DNA from 2 places in the Staphylococcus warneri genome. Region 1 is predicted to be linked to the other one. Evidence: predicted binding sites of a transcription regulator. Region 1 holds the regulator's gene; the other holds the start of a gene.

Evidence for each region. The regulator LexA, encoded in region 1, represses DNA repair genes until DNA is damaged. The targets are predictions, from matches to a motif close to CGAACATATGTTCG.
Region 2: EL082_RS04245 (YolD-like family protein) is a predicted target of LexA. The motif match lies at 2,759-2,772, and genes of this name have one in related genera.

What each region holds. Positions count from the first base shown of each region.
Region 1 covers NZ_LR134269.1:1,444,401-1,452,808, forward strand. The annotation lists gene tkt (transketolase) at 161-2,149, opposite strand; gene EL082_RS06985 (DUF896 domain-containing protein) at 2,283-2,519, opposite strand; gene sosA (DNA damage-induced cell division inhibitor SosA) at 2,705-2,938, opposite strand; gene lexA (transcriptional repressor LexA) at 3,081-3,704, shown strand; gene EL082_RS07000 (CAP domain-containing protein) at 3,897-4,922, opposite strand; gene guaC (GMP reductase) at 4,936-5,913, opposite strand; gene rpsN (30S ribosomal protein S14) at 6,070-6,339, opposite strand; gene rpmG (50S ribosomal protein L33) at 6,535-6,684, opposite strand; gene EL082_RS07020 (catalase) at 6,763-8,280, opposite strand.
Region 2 covers NZ_LR134269.1:871,723-880,130, forward strand. The annotation lists gene EL082_RS04230 (DUF4097 family beta strand repeat-containing protein) at 1-592, shown strand, start outside; gene EL082_RS04235 (C45 family autoproteolytic acyltransferase/hydrolase) at 647-1,687, opposite strand; gene EL082_RS04240 (hypothetical protein) at 2,074-2,244, shown strand; gene EL082_RS04245 (YolD-like family protein) at 2,319-2,723, opposite strand; gene pglS (6-phosphogluconolactonase) at 2,926-3,954, shown strand; gene EL082_RS04255 (aldehyde dehydrogenase) at 3,998-5,377, opposite strand; gene EL082_RS04260 (manganese-dependent inorganic pyrophosphatase) at 5,555-6,484, opposite strand; gene EL082_RS04265 (cysteine hydrolase family protein) at 6,554-7,108, opposite strand; gene EL082_RS04270 (glycosyl hydrolase family 28-related protein) at 7,285-8,379, shown strand.

The sequences.
Region 1 (8,408 bases):
AAGACAAATTTAAGACTTAAAATAATGCACATCAAAAATCATAACAAATTTTCTAATTTTATTAAACGTACTTTATAAATTATTTTATTATTTAAAAACGAAGCCTGGGACATAAATTAAATGTCTCAGGCTACAGCAATATATTTAAATCAACAATGAATTAAAATTCACGAATTTGATTTAAAACATTTTCTTTTGTAAATCCATATTTTTCAACAACTAAGTCGCCAGGAGCACTTGCACCAAATCCATCGATACCAATCACTTTACCTTGAGTACCAACATATTTATGCCAACCTAATGTTGATGCCATTTCAATAGCAACACGTTTAGTTATGTTTGAAGGAATCACAGATTCTTTGTAGTCTTCTGATTGTTGTTCGAATGCGAACCAGTTTGGCATAGAAACAACTCTAACGCCTTTACCTTGTGCGTCTAAATCTTTAGCTGCTTCAACCGCTAAACTTACTTCAGAACCAGTTGCTAATAATAAATATTCAGGAGATTCTTTAGATTCATAAACTACATAAGCACCTTTACGCACGCCTTCTTCTACTGTTTCTTCTGGAACATCTAAAGTTGGTAAGTTTTGACGTGTAAGTACTAATGATGTAGGTGTACTTTCAGATTCTAGAGCAACTTCCCAAGCAACTCTTGTTTCGTTACCATCTGCAGGACGAATCACATTCATGTTAGGAATTGCACGTAATCCAGCTAATTGTTCAATTGGTTCATGCGTAGGACCATCTTCACCTACTGCAATTGAATCATGAGTAAATACAAATGTTGAATTTAAGCCCATAATTGCTGATAAACGTAATGCAGGTTTTAAGTAATCACTGAAAACAAAGAAAGTTGCTCCATATGGATGTAAACCACCGTGAGCTGCCATACCATTAACGGCTGCTCCCATACCAAATTCACGAACACCAAACCAAATATTTTTACCGTCACGATTATCTTTATCGTAATCTTTAGCATCTTTAACATTTGATTTGTTTGAACCAGCTAAGTCTGCAGATCCACCAAAGAATGATGGCACGTGCTTACTTAACGCTTGAATAACTTCACCTGAGTCAGCACGTGATGCTGCATTATGATCTGCATCAAATTTAGGTAGTTCTTTTTCATAGTTTTGTGGTAATTTACCACTTATTGCTAATTTGAACTCTTCAGCTAATTCTGGATAAGCTTTACTATATTCTTCAACTTTATTTTTCCAATTTTCTTCATGCTCATTAGCACGTTTCAACATTGTAGAGTTGAAAATATCGTACACTTCTTGCGGTACATTAAAACGTTTTTCAGGATCTAAACCGTATGCTTCTAATGTTAATTTACGTTCATCTTCACCTAATGGCGCACCATGTACACCGTTAGTACCTGATTTGTTTGGAGATCCAAATCCAATGACTGTTTTAACTTCAATAATAGTTGGTCCTTGTTGAGATTTAGCTTTATTAATTGCGTTATCTATTTCTTCTAAGTCATTGCCATCTTTAACTAAGATGTAATTCCATCCATATGATTCAAAACGTGATTGTGTTTTTTCAGAAAATGCTTTGTCTAAATCACCATCTAATGAAATATCATTTGAATCATATAAAACGATTAATTTGTCTAATTGGTTATGGCCGGCAAATGAAGCTGCCTCATGTGAAATACCTTCCATTAAGTCGCCATCTGACGCAAGTACATACGTATAATGATCAACTACATTGTAATTTTCTTTATTAAATTTACCTGCTAAATGACTTTCTGCTAATGCCATACCTACAGACATTGCAAAACCTTGACCTAGTGGACCCGTTGTTACTTCTACACCATCAGTATGTCTGAATTCTGGATGACCTGGTGTTTTAGAATCCCATTGTCTAAATTGTTTTAGTTCATCCATTTCTAAGCTACCAGATACATGTAATAAGCTATATAATAACGCCGAGCCATGTCCAGCAGATAATACAAATCTATCTCTGTTAAAATAATCTTTAGATTGGGGATTAAAATTTAGGTGTCTTGTCCATAGTGTGTATGCCATTGGTGCTGCACCCATTGGTAAACCAGGGTGACCTGAATTGGCTTTTTCTATTGTATCGATACTTAAAGCACGAATCGTATCGATTGCTAATTGATCTTCTTTATTAAACATTATATTTTCTTCCCTTCTTCAAATAATACCTCAAATTAATTATAACTTATTTTAATATAAATTCATAAAGAAAAATCTGAAAAATCCCTCAGTTTTTCTATTAAAATAAATCTAAAATGATAAAATTTCACGCTTATTTTTCTTTCTTATTCTGTTGAATTTTCTTTAATTTTTCAGGAGTAACATCAGTACCCTCTGGATCTATCACTTTAGTGTTTTCTAATTGCTTTTTGAACCCTTCTCTAAATGAATCAAGATATTGTTTTCTCAACTTAGATTGCTCTTTGGCTTCTTCGTTGGTTAAACCTTGTTCTTTCTTCTTTTTAGCTAATTCATTAATTCTATCAATATTTAAATCATTTTTAGACATTCAAATTCCTACTTTCATATCAATTATTGTTCAATTATATCCATAGTTAATTTCTAACCTTATATCATATATTTTTATATTCTTATAATAATATAGCGTTTATAAACCTTCCATAGAATATAACAAAAAAATGAGCATAACCAAATCGTTACGCTCACTTTTACTTTTTTATTCTATTTTAGTGTTTAGTGGGCTAATGCGAACATAGACCCAGATTTATGTTCGCTGTTCCCGTTATTATTAGGTGTTTGATGTTCATTTTGGTTAGCATTCTGATGAATTTCATGATCTGTCATTTCGTACGTTTGTTCTGAATGTGCGCTTTGATTAACACTTAAGAAGAATACTAAAAAGATAAGGCAAGATACTAAAAATACTGCTATATATGTTAAAAATGTCTTTGTTTGTTTTGTTAACATGAATCTCACTCCTAGAACGTTTGTTTGTATTTATAATTTAACAGAACAGATGTTCCATGTCAACACTTTAACGAACAAACGTTTGTTATTTACTATTAGAGATGCTATAATAAACTTAAATAAAACTAGGGAGTGCCTATATATGAGAGAATTAACGAAAAGACAAAGTGAAATATATGATTACATTAAGCAGATTGTTCAATCAAAAGGGTATCCACCAAGTGTTCGAGAAATTGGTGAAGCAGTAGGATTGGCTTCAAGTTCAACTGTTCATGGTCACTTATCAAGATTAGAAGAAAAAGGCTATATTAAACGTGACCCTACTAAACCTAGAGCAATTGAAATTGTTAGCGAACAATTAAATGATAATATTAGTATGGAAGAAACAATTCATGTTCCTGTAATCGGTAAAGTAACTGCAGGTATTCCAATTACTGCTGTTGAAAATATTGAAGAATATTTTCCATTGCCTGAACATTTAACTTCCACACATAATAGCGATATTTTTATTTTAAATGTTGTTGGAGACAGTATGATTGAAGCGGGTATTCTTGATGGCGATAAAGTTATCGTTCGTAGTCAAACAATCGCAGAAAATGGCGATATTATTGTTGCGATGACAGAAGACGATGAAGCGACAGTTAAAAGATTTTATAAAGAAAAGAACCGTTATAGATTGCAACCCGAAAATAGTACGATGGATCCAATTTATTTAGAAAATGTTATTGTAGTTGGAAAAGTAATCGGTTTATATAGAGAAATGTAATCATATTTTATCCTCATAACCCCCTATATATATAAAAAGGATTAGGCATCATGCCTAATCCTTTTTATTTTGATTCTTGTTCAAAACTTCTTTTACTTTTTCTAAGATATCAGGTTGTTGTTTTGATTTAGTTGACATTCTATCTACTTCCTTACAACTAATTAGTACCCCAACATATATTGTTTTAAACGATTAACCAGTATAATTTTCGGTCCAATATGGTTGTCGTTGATCATTAAAATCAACGCCGACGCCTAAAGTTGAGAAGCTATCATTTAGTATATTTTTTCTGTGCCCTAATGAATTCATTAGTCCTTCGTGAGCGTATATACTATTTTGTTGTCCATAGGCTAGATTCTCACCTGCGGCATTAAAGTCATGGTGATCTGCTTTCAATCGATCAAATGGTGATTTCCTCTTTAAATCTGTATGATCAAAATAATTATTTTCCACCATATCTTTGCTATGCTTTCTAGCAGTATTAGAAATGGATTTAGAATAACTTAACGTTGATAATTGTCTTTGTTTTCTCTCTGCATTAACAATATCAAAATCTTGTAATTCAAAGCTTTTTTCCAAGGATTTAGAAGGTGCACCATATTGCTCTTGAAGTCTATTTTCCATTTCATCACTTACTTGATATAACGCTGTGACACCATTCTGTTCATGTTTATCATAGAAGACAGTAGTATATATATGCTTTTTGTGAAAGACGTCATATTCATCGTTTTGTATTTCAAACCGCTTATTCCCTTTTTTCATTTCATCAATAGGTTTACCTAAACGATCTCTCACCTTATTTTTAGGGGTCGCATATTTTATTTTAGATTGCGAAGAGATTAAGTTTTGATTAGTGTACATACCGTTTACTCTATCTTTAATATAACTAATCATAACGAATTGGTTATAATCATCATCGTAATACGTATACCAATGTGTGCCATATTCATTAGAAGTGATGCGTCGTGCTTTACCTAATTTATCTTCCACTTCTTTTTTTGACATATTCATTTGAATATTATTTATGGCAAATTCTTGTTTATTCGGAACATCCAAACTTATATCTTCTTCATTAGAATCTCCAAATGCCCAATGATCTATCTGTTGTCTAACTTCTAATTGAACTTTTTCTAGTGGTTTCCATTCATTCAATGGCAGAAAAATGACTAAACATAAACATGCGACAAAAAATACGAGAAACTTTTTAATTGTAGTCACCTACCATAAGATACTAGTCTCTATCTCCGTTAAAAATTGAATTTCTAACAATGACATAATCTACAGTGCGTAGTGATTTTAAATCTTTTCCACCCGCATAAGAAATAGAGCTTTGTAAATCTTGTTGCATTTCTCTTAAAGTATCTTTCAATGACCCTTTATGTTCTACAAACATCTTTTTGCCTTCAACGTTTTTATGTTCGCCCTTTTGGAATTCAGAAGCACTACCAAAATATTCTTTATAGCGTTTACCTTCTAGCTCAACTGTTTCTCCTGGTGATTCTTCGTGAGCTGCAAAAAGTGACCCAATCATAACCATTGATGCACCGAAACGAATTGATTTAGCAATGTCACCGTGTGTTCGTAAACCACCATCGGCAATAATAGGTTTTCTAGCTGCTTTACTACATAAATTAAGTGCAGCTAATTGCCAACCACCTGTACCAAATCCTGTTTTAATTTTAGTTATACAAACACGACCTGGTCCAATACCTACCTTCGTTGCATCTGCACCGGCATTTTCTAATTCTCTAACGCCTTCAGGTGTACCTACGTTACCAGCTATAACAAATGAATTAGGTAAATATGTTTTAATGTGTTTAATCATATTAATCACAGAATCAGAATGTCCATGTGCAATATCAATTGTTATATATTCTGGTGTTAATTGTTCATTTGCGAGTTGTTCAATAAATTCAAATTCTGATTTTTTTACACCAACTGAAATAGATGCAAATAAGTGATTGCTTTGCATTTTTTTGATAAACGGAATTCTAGCTGCTTCATTGAATCGATGCATGATATAAAAATAATCGTTTTCTGCAAACCATTGCGCTAATTCTTCATTCATAACTGTTTGCATGTTAGCTGGTACAACTGGAAGTTTAAATGAACGTGGTCCAAATTGAATTGAAGTATCACATTCAGATCTACTTTCAACAATACATTTGTTCGGTATTAGTTGTATGTCTTCATAATCAAATATTTTCATATTAATCTAAAAGCCCCTTTATAAAACAATATATTTTGGGATAAATAGCTAAAATCCGAATAATCAATTTAAAATCAGTTACTTTATTCAGAAAATATTATCCTTACTTACTTTACATTGTTTTATTGTTCTTGTAAATGGACTTTAGTACGAGTTTTACCAACTTGATTTTTTCACGCCAGGTATTTGACCTTTATGAGCATGTTCTCTAAATGCAATACGTGACATTTCGAACTTTCTTAATACACCTCTTGGTCGTCCAGTCACTTTACATCTACGTGTTAAGCGTGTAGGTGATGAATCACGTGGTAATTTTCTTAAAGCTTCATAATCACCTTTTGCTTTAAGTTCTTTTCGTAATTCAAAATATTTATCTACTAATTCTTGTCTCTTTTGTTCTTTTGCAATTTTTGATTTTTTAGCCATTTCTTTTACCTCTCTTTTTTATAAATCGTAATTATTACGTTTTATATAATAACACGTATTATGATTTTTGCAAACGTGAAATTTCCCTAGCTAAATAAAATGTTAATTTTCATGATTAAGCACAAAAAAAGACCTTTTTCGATTAAGAAAAAGATCTTTTCGCATTTCAAATTGTCATATTTGAAAGATAAGTGATTATTTAGTTTCACGATGTAACGTATATTTGTTTAATCTTGGGCAATATTTTTTCATTTCAATACGCTCAGGATTATTTCTTTTATTTTTAGTAGTGATATAGTTACGATCGCCACATTCTGTGCATGCTAATGTGATATTTACGCGCACGTTCAACACCCTTTCTAGTTAGGAATACTTACGATTTAAAATTCTATCATATAAATCTTCAGTGCGCAATCTTAACTTTTAATTTTTAAAATTCTCATAAGTTTCGTCTTGCTCACCTTCTAAATCGATTGAATTAATATCAATACCTAATGCTTTAGCAACACCTTTACCATAATCTGGATCTGCTTTATAGCAATGGCGAATATGTCGTCTTTTAACATCCTCTGTTACACCATCCATCGCATTGGCTGTATTAGTAAAGATTCTCTCTTTCGCTTCATCAGATTGTAATCTAAATAACTTACCTGGTTGTTCAAAGTAATTATCATCATCTTGACGTTGATTATATTCATAACCATCACCATCAGCTGGGAATGGCGGCTTTTTAAATTCAGGTTGGGAATCATAAACACCTTGATTATTTGGATAATAATGAGGTCCGCCACCTTGGTTATCATCTAAAATACGCATTTGGCCATCACGACTAAATGGACATAAATTTTCAATACCTACACCTTTAGGTTGGTTAACTGGTATTTGCCAATGGTTAACTCCTAATCTATAACGTTGCGCATCACCATAAGAGAATAAACGACCTTGTAACATTTTATCTGGTGAATAGTCTAAACCAGGAACGATGTTTGTAGGTGCAAAAGCAGCTTGTTCAACATCTTGGAAATAGTTATTAGGATTGCGGTTTAATTCAAATTCTCCAACTTCAATTAATGGATAATCACCATGATACCAAACTTTTGTTAAATCAAATGGGTTATCTTTATGATTTCTAGCTTGTTCTTCTGTCATTACTTGAATATACATTTTCCATTTAGGATAATCACCATTTTCAATCGCATTAAATAAATCTCTTTGTGAAGAATCACGATCCGTAGCAATCACGTTAGCCGCTTCTTCATCTGTTAAATTTTCAATGCCTTGTTGTGTTCTGAAATGATATTTAACCCATACGCGTTCACCTTTATCATTGTACATAGAATATGTGTGTGAACCGAATCCATGCATATGTCGTAAATCTTTTGGAATACCTCTATCTGACATTAAAATTGTCACTTGGTGTAATGCTTCTGGTAATCCTGTCCAGAAGTCCCAGTTATTTTGTGCACTTCTCATATTCGTTCTTGGATCTCTTTTAACAGCTCTATTTAAGCTTACGAATAATTTAGGGTCTCTAAAGAAGAATACGGGCGTATTATTACCAACTAAATCCCAGTTTCCATCTTCAGTATAAAATTTTAATGCAAATCCACGAATATCTCTCTCAGCATCTGCTGCACCTCTTTCACCAGATACAGTAGAAAATCTCGCGAACATTTCAGTTTGTTTACCGACTTCCGAGAACATTTTAGCACTTGTATACTGAGTAATATCATTAGTTACGGTAAATGTTCCAAATGCACCGGAACCTTTAGCATGCATACGTCTTTCAGGAATCACTTCACGATCAAAATGTGACATTTGCTCTAAGAAGTAAATATCCTGCATTAAAAGTGGACCTCTTGGACCAGCAGTCATACTATTTTCTCTATCTGACACGGGTGCGCCGAATAAACCTGTTAACTTACCGTCTTGTTTAGACATCAAATTTCCCTCCACACAAATTAGAATTATTATAATATAGTATCCATTATAAAGTATCCCCTCTTTTAATGAAACTTAAACCCCTTATCTCAACCGAATTATCAGAAAATTTTTAAATTTTACTTTAA
Region 2 (8,408 bases), 570 kb from region 1:
GAAAATTTCAGAAGTAAAAAATGTTAATAGAGGGTATGCTATTAATTTGAATCCGTTTAGAAAAGATGACAATCAGATTGTTATTGAGGTGCCAAATATAAAATTAAATACTTTTTCTTATGTATCTAGAGGTGGTAATTTTAACATTGACAACATTACTACTAATCATTTAAAAATATTGAGTACAAATTCTCATATGGATTTAAAAAATCTAAGTGTTAATGATTCAGATATTAAGGCTAATAGCTCACAATTATCTATAAAAAATTCTACTTTAAAAAATAATCATGTAAACTTAAATAACGGTTTTATTAATGTTTATAACAGCAATATTAGCGATTCTATTTTTTTATTAGGAGAAGGAGATATTCATTTTAATAATATGTCATCAAGAAACGATATCAAGGCATCTACTAAAAAAGGCGATATTCATTATTCTTATAAAGATAAACCAGAAAATACTTTGTTGAAATTACAACCAGGTAAAGGAAAGTCTTTAATTGAGAATAAACATTTTCATGAAAGTAAAGTAGGGAAGAGTGACAATATTCTTGAATTTTATACGGTTGATGGAGATATAGTCATAAAATAAAGGAAGATAAAGTACAAAACGAGACAGGTCTATTTGTTCTCGTTTTGTACTTTTTTAATGTGTGGCAAAAGTTAAATCTGTATCAATGACGCCTTCAAATGTACGTTGCGTGAGCTCTTCGCCTTTAAGCCAAGTATTAAAATCTATACTTGAAGGTATCTGATTCTCACCTAAAGACATCCATGCCGTAAGTGATTGTGGTTCGTACATCGATGTATGAATGGTACCAGACCAACTGTTGAAAAGTTTACTATATATGTCGTATTGTGGATCATTAAATAATTTGAATGCTTGATGCTTATCAAGTTGTGTATGTGTTTGGTTAATGACACGTGCTAGTCGTTCTTTAGATTCTTTAGTATAATTTCTATTTTCATGCGTTAGTAATTCAAAATGATTTGTACAAATAGTATCATATCTGACATTGATATCACGAGGTGTAATTTCTACGATGGCATGATTTAAAGATTGATCCATTAAAATATAACTAAATGAACTACGGTGTGGTATCTCTTTTAACAGTTGAATCGCTTCGTCGACATTTTTACAGAGTTCTAATATTAATCTACCTACCATATAACATACAAATCCATTTGCTGGCTTTTTACGATGCATAAAATTATAAGCCATTACTAAACCAGCTTCGTTCATTCCGTCCATTCGTCCAGTTACTCTTGATGTTGGACCAATTTGTGCTAATCCGCCATCATTAGGTTGATATAATAAATATCTGCCATCGTAAGTAGCAGGATGATAATCATAATTTCTTACTAAATAATTGGTTCCGTTAAATACGGTACAACCACTTTCTTTTAAATCAGTAAAACGATAATGTGCAAAGTTTAAAATCATTTGACGTGTTGGTAACTTTAATACATCTTGCATACCCATGAGTTCTTCCCAAATTTTAGGTGCATACGTTTGAAAAATAGAATGTGTTTCGTTAACATCTATATCAAATCTAGGAATTCGCTTTTTCCATTCTTTTTCTCTGTTTTTTAAGAGGTCAGTTTGTTTTAACCATTTGGCAGTGTGTATACCTAAATCATAATGTGAACCTCTATAGCACATAATTTCAGATTGAACGTTTTGCATATGAAAGTACTCCTTATTCAAAATTTACACTTTGTAATATAATGTTAATGTTACATTAATTGTTATTTTATGTAATTATATATATAATAAAATTGTAATTAGTTACTGATAGCATTGAGAAATAATTTATTTTGGGATGATATCATGCGTAGTAAATATGATTATATAAAAGGCGCAATTTATAATTGGTGGCACAAATAATTATAATATTGCACTGACGGCTGATGAATAAATCAGTCGTCTTTTTTATAGTTACATCTTATCATAAAAATTTTTATAAAGTGAGCTTATAAAAATAGTAAAAAGGGTATGTATTTATTGATAACGATAAATATGCTATCATAATGTATTGTAGATATGCATATAAAATATAGAGGTGAATTTTAATGTGGAACTTTATTAAAGGTTTATTTAAATTTGTATTTAGTTTAGTAGCTATCACTACAGTTGTTGTAGGTGTAGGTGTAGTTGCATTTGCTTATATTTTCAAAAAAGACTTTGAAGATATCGAAAGAAAAACTAAAGAAATCGTTTCAGATATCGAAAATAATAATTAATTTAAAGATTAAATTAATGAAAGCGTCACTGATGAAATCGTCATCAGTGGCTTTTTTATTTGCTTTAAAAGAAATTAAGTAGGGGAAATACGTACAATGTCTAATAAAGAAAGTTTGAATTTATCAGAAGAATGAGATGGATATCCTTCAACTTCAAAAGTTATAGCATCAATACGTTCAATATTAAGTTCGATAGATTTAAAGTATCCATCATCATAATACTGTACGACTACTGGTTGATTTAACTGCAAGGACTGATGTAAACGAAAATTCAAATCAGATAATTGATCGTCGGAAAGCACAGGACGATCAACCTTATTTTGATCGATGATATATTGATGAATCGTTTCAAATTGTTCAGGTAAGGTAGCAAATGGTGCCCATTTAACCATGCCACGGCCTTTTGGAATATTTCTATTCAATTGGTTGCGCGGAATATTTCGATAGTCCAACTGATTATTATTTAAATCCTTAATCATCTTTCAATCACCTCAATATTTATACTTTTATTATACGAACATACGTTCTGTTTTGCAAGTGGTATTTCGCTAGAATCATGTGTGGTTATCAAGATATAAAATTTAAGTATAGAGGTTTATAACTAAAATCATACCCAAACGTTTGTCTTTATATATATAAATTTAATAGAATAGAGGTAAGTGATAAGGAGGCGTTGACGAAATGACTAAAGGTTATATTGGTTCATATACGAAGAAGAATGGACAAGGGATTTATCAATTTGATTTAGACGAACAAAATGGGCAAATAGTTGAAGTGGCGACTGGTTACCAACTAGAAGCATCAACGTATGTAACAAGAAATAATCATTTTCTATATGCTATTACAAAAGAAGGAGACAATTGTGGTGTCGCAAGTTTTAGAATAGCAGAAAATGGCGAATTAACATTAATCAATAAATGTTTGGCTTCTCAAAAGGGAACAGGATGTTATGTTCAAGTATCAACAAATGGTGAGTTTCTATTTGAAGCAATTTATGGTGCAGGATTAGCTCGAATTTATCAATTAAATCCGACTACTGGTGAAATAGAGAGATTGATTCAGGAGCTAGCGCATGACTATCCACTTGGACCTCATGAAAGACAAGAACATCCTCATGTGCATTTTTTAAACGAGACACCAGATGGTCAATATGTAGTAGCAGCTGATTTAGGTACAGATCGACTTGTGTCATACACATTTAGTGAAAATGGTTTGAAAGAACATGCTGTTTCAGAATTTAATGCAGCTGATGGTACGCGTCATATTGCATTTCATGAAAATGGAAAATATGCATATGTCATACATGAATTATCAAATATTGTTAGCGTGACTAAATATGAAGATGGTCGTTTTAAAGAATTAGAACGTCATTTAACAATTCCAGAACATTTTGATGGTGCAACTAAACTTGCAGCAGTACATTTATCGCATGACCAACAGTTCTTATATGTAAGTAATCGTGGTCATGATAGCATTGCAATTTACAAAGTCTTAGAAAATGGGGCTAAACTTGAATTGGTTGATATTGTCAAAAGTGGTGATGAATTCCCACGAGATTTTAATATCACAGAATCAGATGATTACTTAGTTTGTGCACATCAAGAAGGCCAATCTAAATTAACGGTATTTGAAAGAGATAAAGAAAAAGGCACATTGACGTTAAAAGATCAATCAACTCAGGCACCAGAAGGTGTTTGTGTCATGTTCTAAAAAATAAATCCCTTAAGCGATATTGCTTAAGGGATTTATTTTTTTAATTTTTGAAAAATGCTTTAATATACTTAAATTTACCTTTATAAGGTGGGAAAAATAGGCTCGACTCTAAGCGTGTCGATTTAAAAGTATATGATTTATCATGAGAAAATGTATCAAATGAGTATTTGCCGTGATAATTACCGATACCCGATAGACCTACACCGCCAAAAGGTAAATTAGGATTTGCTAGGTGCATCAATGTATCGTTAATAGCACCACCACCAAAGGCAAGTTCGTTAAGCACACGGTGCGTTGAATTTTCATCTTCACTAAATAAATAAAGGCTCAAAGGTTTAGGGCGAGACTGGATTATTTCGAAAGCTTCATCAAATTGATCATAACTGATGATTGGTAATAATGGACCAAAGATTTCTTCTTCCATAATTAAATCTGAAGTTTGAATATCATCAATAATAGTGGGTTCGATGAATAAATCGGATTCATCACTATGACCACCAAAAATGACATTCTCTTTATGGTGTTGTAGTAAATCATTTAAGCGATTAAAATGCTTATGATTTACAATTCTGCCATAATCAGGACTAGATTGAATGGTCTTACCATAAAATTCATTTAGAGTTTGTTTTAATGCTTTGATAAAATCATCTTTTACTTTTCGGTCTACTAAAATATAATCTGGAGCAACACAAGTTTGTCCTGCGTTTGTAAATTTACCAAAAGCAATTCTCTCACTAGCTACTTTTAAATTAGCTGTTTCATCGATAATTACAGGAGATTTACCACCTAATTCAAGTGTTACAGGAACGAGGTTTTCACTTGCGGCTTGATAAACGATTTTACCTACTTTGTCGCTACCAGTGAAGAACATATAATCGAACGGTAAGTGAATAAGGTGGTCTGTTTCTTCAATACCACCTTCAACTACAGCAATATAGTCAGGTTTATAAACATCTTCAACAATTTTACGAATGACTGAAGATACATGAGGTGTCAATTCTGATGGTTTAATAATCGCTGTGTTACCAGCTGCAATCGCACCAATTAACGGTTCAAATGTTAATTGCACTGGGTAATTAAAGGGACCGATAATAAGAACAGTGCCATAAGGATCTTTTTTGATATAACTTTTAGTAGGAAAAAGATAAAGTGGTGTATCTACTTGTTTTGTTTTAGACCAATTTTTAAGCTCTTTACGGGCTAATTTAATGCTTTTTAACAAAATACCAATTTCAGTAGCATATGCTTCAACATTACTTTTACCTAAATCTTTTTGCAAAGCTTCAAGTATCTCATTTTCGTGATGTTTAATACTCTTACTTAACAACTTTAATTGTTGCTTTCTAAATTTAATATCTTTTGTTTGATGTGTTTTGAAAAAAGCTTTGCTATTTTCAAATAGTTGATCAATTGAATTCAAAAGTTGAACCTCCTTAAGTTGGATTTGAGATAACAATATCCTCAAGAAAAAAATGCTTAACATATCTTTACCCGATTCACACAAAAATAATTAAGTATAATATAAAAAATTAACCTGAGACATCAAATCATGTCCCAGGTTCAGTACAATCAAATATATTTCTATATTACTAATAAATTATTTAGTCAAAGCTTCAGTAATTTGAGGTACAACTTGTTTTTTACGAGATACAACACCTGTTAAGAATGCCATATCGTCTTCTAATTTAACGTTGAATGCTTCGCCAACTTTATCTTTTTCAGCACCAACAACTAAAATTTTAGAATCGCTGTTAATGATATCAGTTACAACTAAAACGAATAAATCATATTTTTCTTCAGCGCTTGATTCTAGCATAGATTTTTCTAATTCTTCTTTACGATCTAATACTTCATCAATATCAACTGTGTTAACTTGAGCAATACGTGTTACGTAATCTCCCATAGTAAATGATTTAGCATCCATATCTAATAATACATCAGCAGATTTATCAGTAGTAGAAGCACCTGCTTTAAGCATGTCTAAACCATATGCATCTAGGTCGACGTCTGCAATATCTTTTAAAGCTTTAGCTGCATTGACATCTTCATCAGTGCAAGTAGGAGATTTAAATAATAAACTATCTGAAATAATTGCAGAAATCATAAGTCCAGCAATTTCAGGTTTAATTTCAAATCCACGTTCTTTGTACATTTTGTAAAGAATTGTGGCTGTACAACCTACTGGTTCTGCTCTGTAATAAAGTGGGCTAGCTGTTTCAAAGTTTGCAATTCTGTGATGATCTACAACGTGCTTAATTGTAGCATCAGCAATTGTATCAGCACTTTGTTGGAATTCGTTGTGGTCAACTAAAATAACATCTTGACCGTCTAAATTATCTTCTAATAACTCTGGTGCATCAACATTGAAGTGATCTAATGCGTATTGAGTTTCAGCTCCAACTTCACCTAAGCGATAAGCTTTAGCGCCTGCATTACCTGTTAATTGTTCAAAGTCAGCCATAATAATTGCTGATGAAATTGCGTCAGTATCTGGGTTTTTGTGTCCAAAAATGTAAGTGTTTGCCATGGATATATGTCTCCCTTATTCATTAGTTATTTTATTGATATTATATAGTTATTTTAGCATGACTATAGCTTATTCTTCTACCTCTGCGCCCAATGAGTTTTGAAAATGATTTAATGCCCATTCATGTCCAGATAGATTAAAGGAAGCAACACCCTTCTTTGGCACATGAATCTTATAACCTAAATTGTATGCGGAAATAGCAGTATGTAAAACGCAAATGTCAGTACAGACACCAACGATTTCTAATGTGCTAATTGTTCTTTCACGTAATAAACTATCTAAAGGTGTACCGTAAAATGAATCATAACGTGTTTTATCAAAGTAATGAATATTGCTTTGATATTTATTCGCTTCATAAATGTCTCCAACTGAACCATAAAGTTGTCGTCCTGAAGTACCTTCAATATTATGTGGTGGGAATAGTTTAGATTCTGGGTGGTAATTATCATTTTCATAATGTAAATCCATCATAAAAAAGATATCTTCATTATTTTTAATATAGTGATGAATGCGATTTGTAATAAATGTTTCTAATTTTTGTCCAGGTTCACCACAAGTTAACTTTCCATCAGATGCAATAAAGTCTACTGAGTAATCTACTACAATTAAAGCTTTTTTCTCCATTTAATAACATCCTTCCCAAAATAAAAAATAATCATTGTCTTCGATCATATCATTCAATTTTATTAAGTTAATTAAAAATTTCATCTAATTGCTTAAAAAATGTTTTATAAGATTAATCATAGTATATATATTTATCAAGAGGACTACAATTAAATATGAAACAAAGGAGAAATTGGATGTTCATAAATGTGAAAGATTTTGGCGCAGAAGGTCATAATAAAGTAAAAGATACAAAAGCAATTCAAAAAGCATTGAACAAAGCAAAAAATGGTGAACATACGGTGTATATCCCAAAAGGGACTTATCATATTGGCAAAGCGTTAGTGATTTATGATTCTACAACACTGCTTTTAGATGATGAAACAGTATTATTGAGATATAGCAAAGATGCACTATTAAAGAATGGGAAACCATATATTTTCTATCATGAATACAAAGGAAATAGTCATATACATATTAAGGGGGGCACATTTGATATGAATGGCTCTCATTTTCCATATAACAACACCGCTGTATGCATGGGGCATGCAGAAGACATTCAATTTATAGGTGTGACTTTTAAAAATATTGTAGGTGGACATGCCATAGATGCATGTGGTTTAAATGGATTAAGAATAGCGAATTGTTCTTTTGAAGGTTTCTTAGATATTGATGGTGATAGATTCTTTTCGGAAGCGGTTCAACTGGATATCCAAATGCCTGGTGCTTTTCCAAAATTTGGTACAACCGATGGGACAATAACTAAAAATGCCATTATAGAAAATTGTTATTTTGGACCGTCAGATGACCCAAAAATGAAACCTTGGAATAGGGCAATCGGGTCACATGCAAGTAGATATCATCGTTATTATGAAAATATTCATATCAGAGACAATGTGTTTGATCAAATTCAAGAATATGCATTAACGCCGCTAAAATCTCAAAATACATTTATATCTAAAAATAAGTTCATAAATTGTGTAGGGGGCATACGTTTTTTAGGTGTCAAAGATGGTAAAAACGCAGCGGATCCTTATACTGGAAAAGACATGGGGACACAAGCAGGTTCTAATTTTAATGTAATTGGCAATGAATTTATTGGAAAAATGGAAAAGGATGCTATACACATTAGAAGTTATAATAATGTAAAACATACGCAAATATTTATTGCAGGCAATACATTTAATGATAAATCTCAAAAAATACATCTCGAAGATATCGATGATTTAACATTGAATCAAGACGATCATTTAGTGTCTATAGAAAAAAAGAATGTAGAAAACATAAAATAATATAAAAACGCTTTTCCCTAATTATTAGA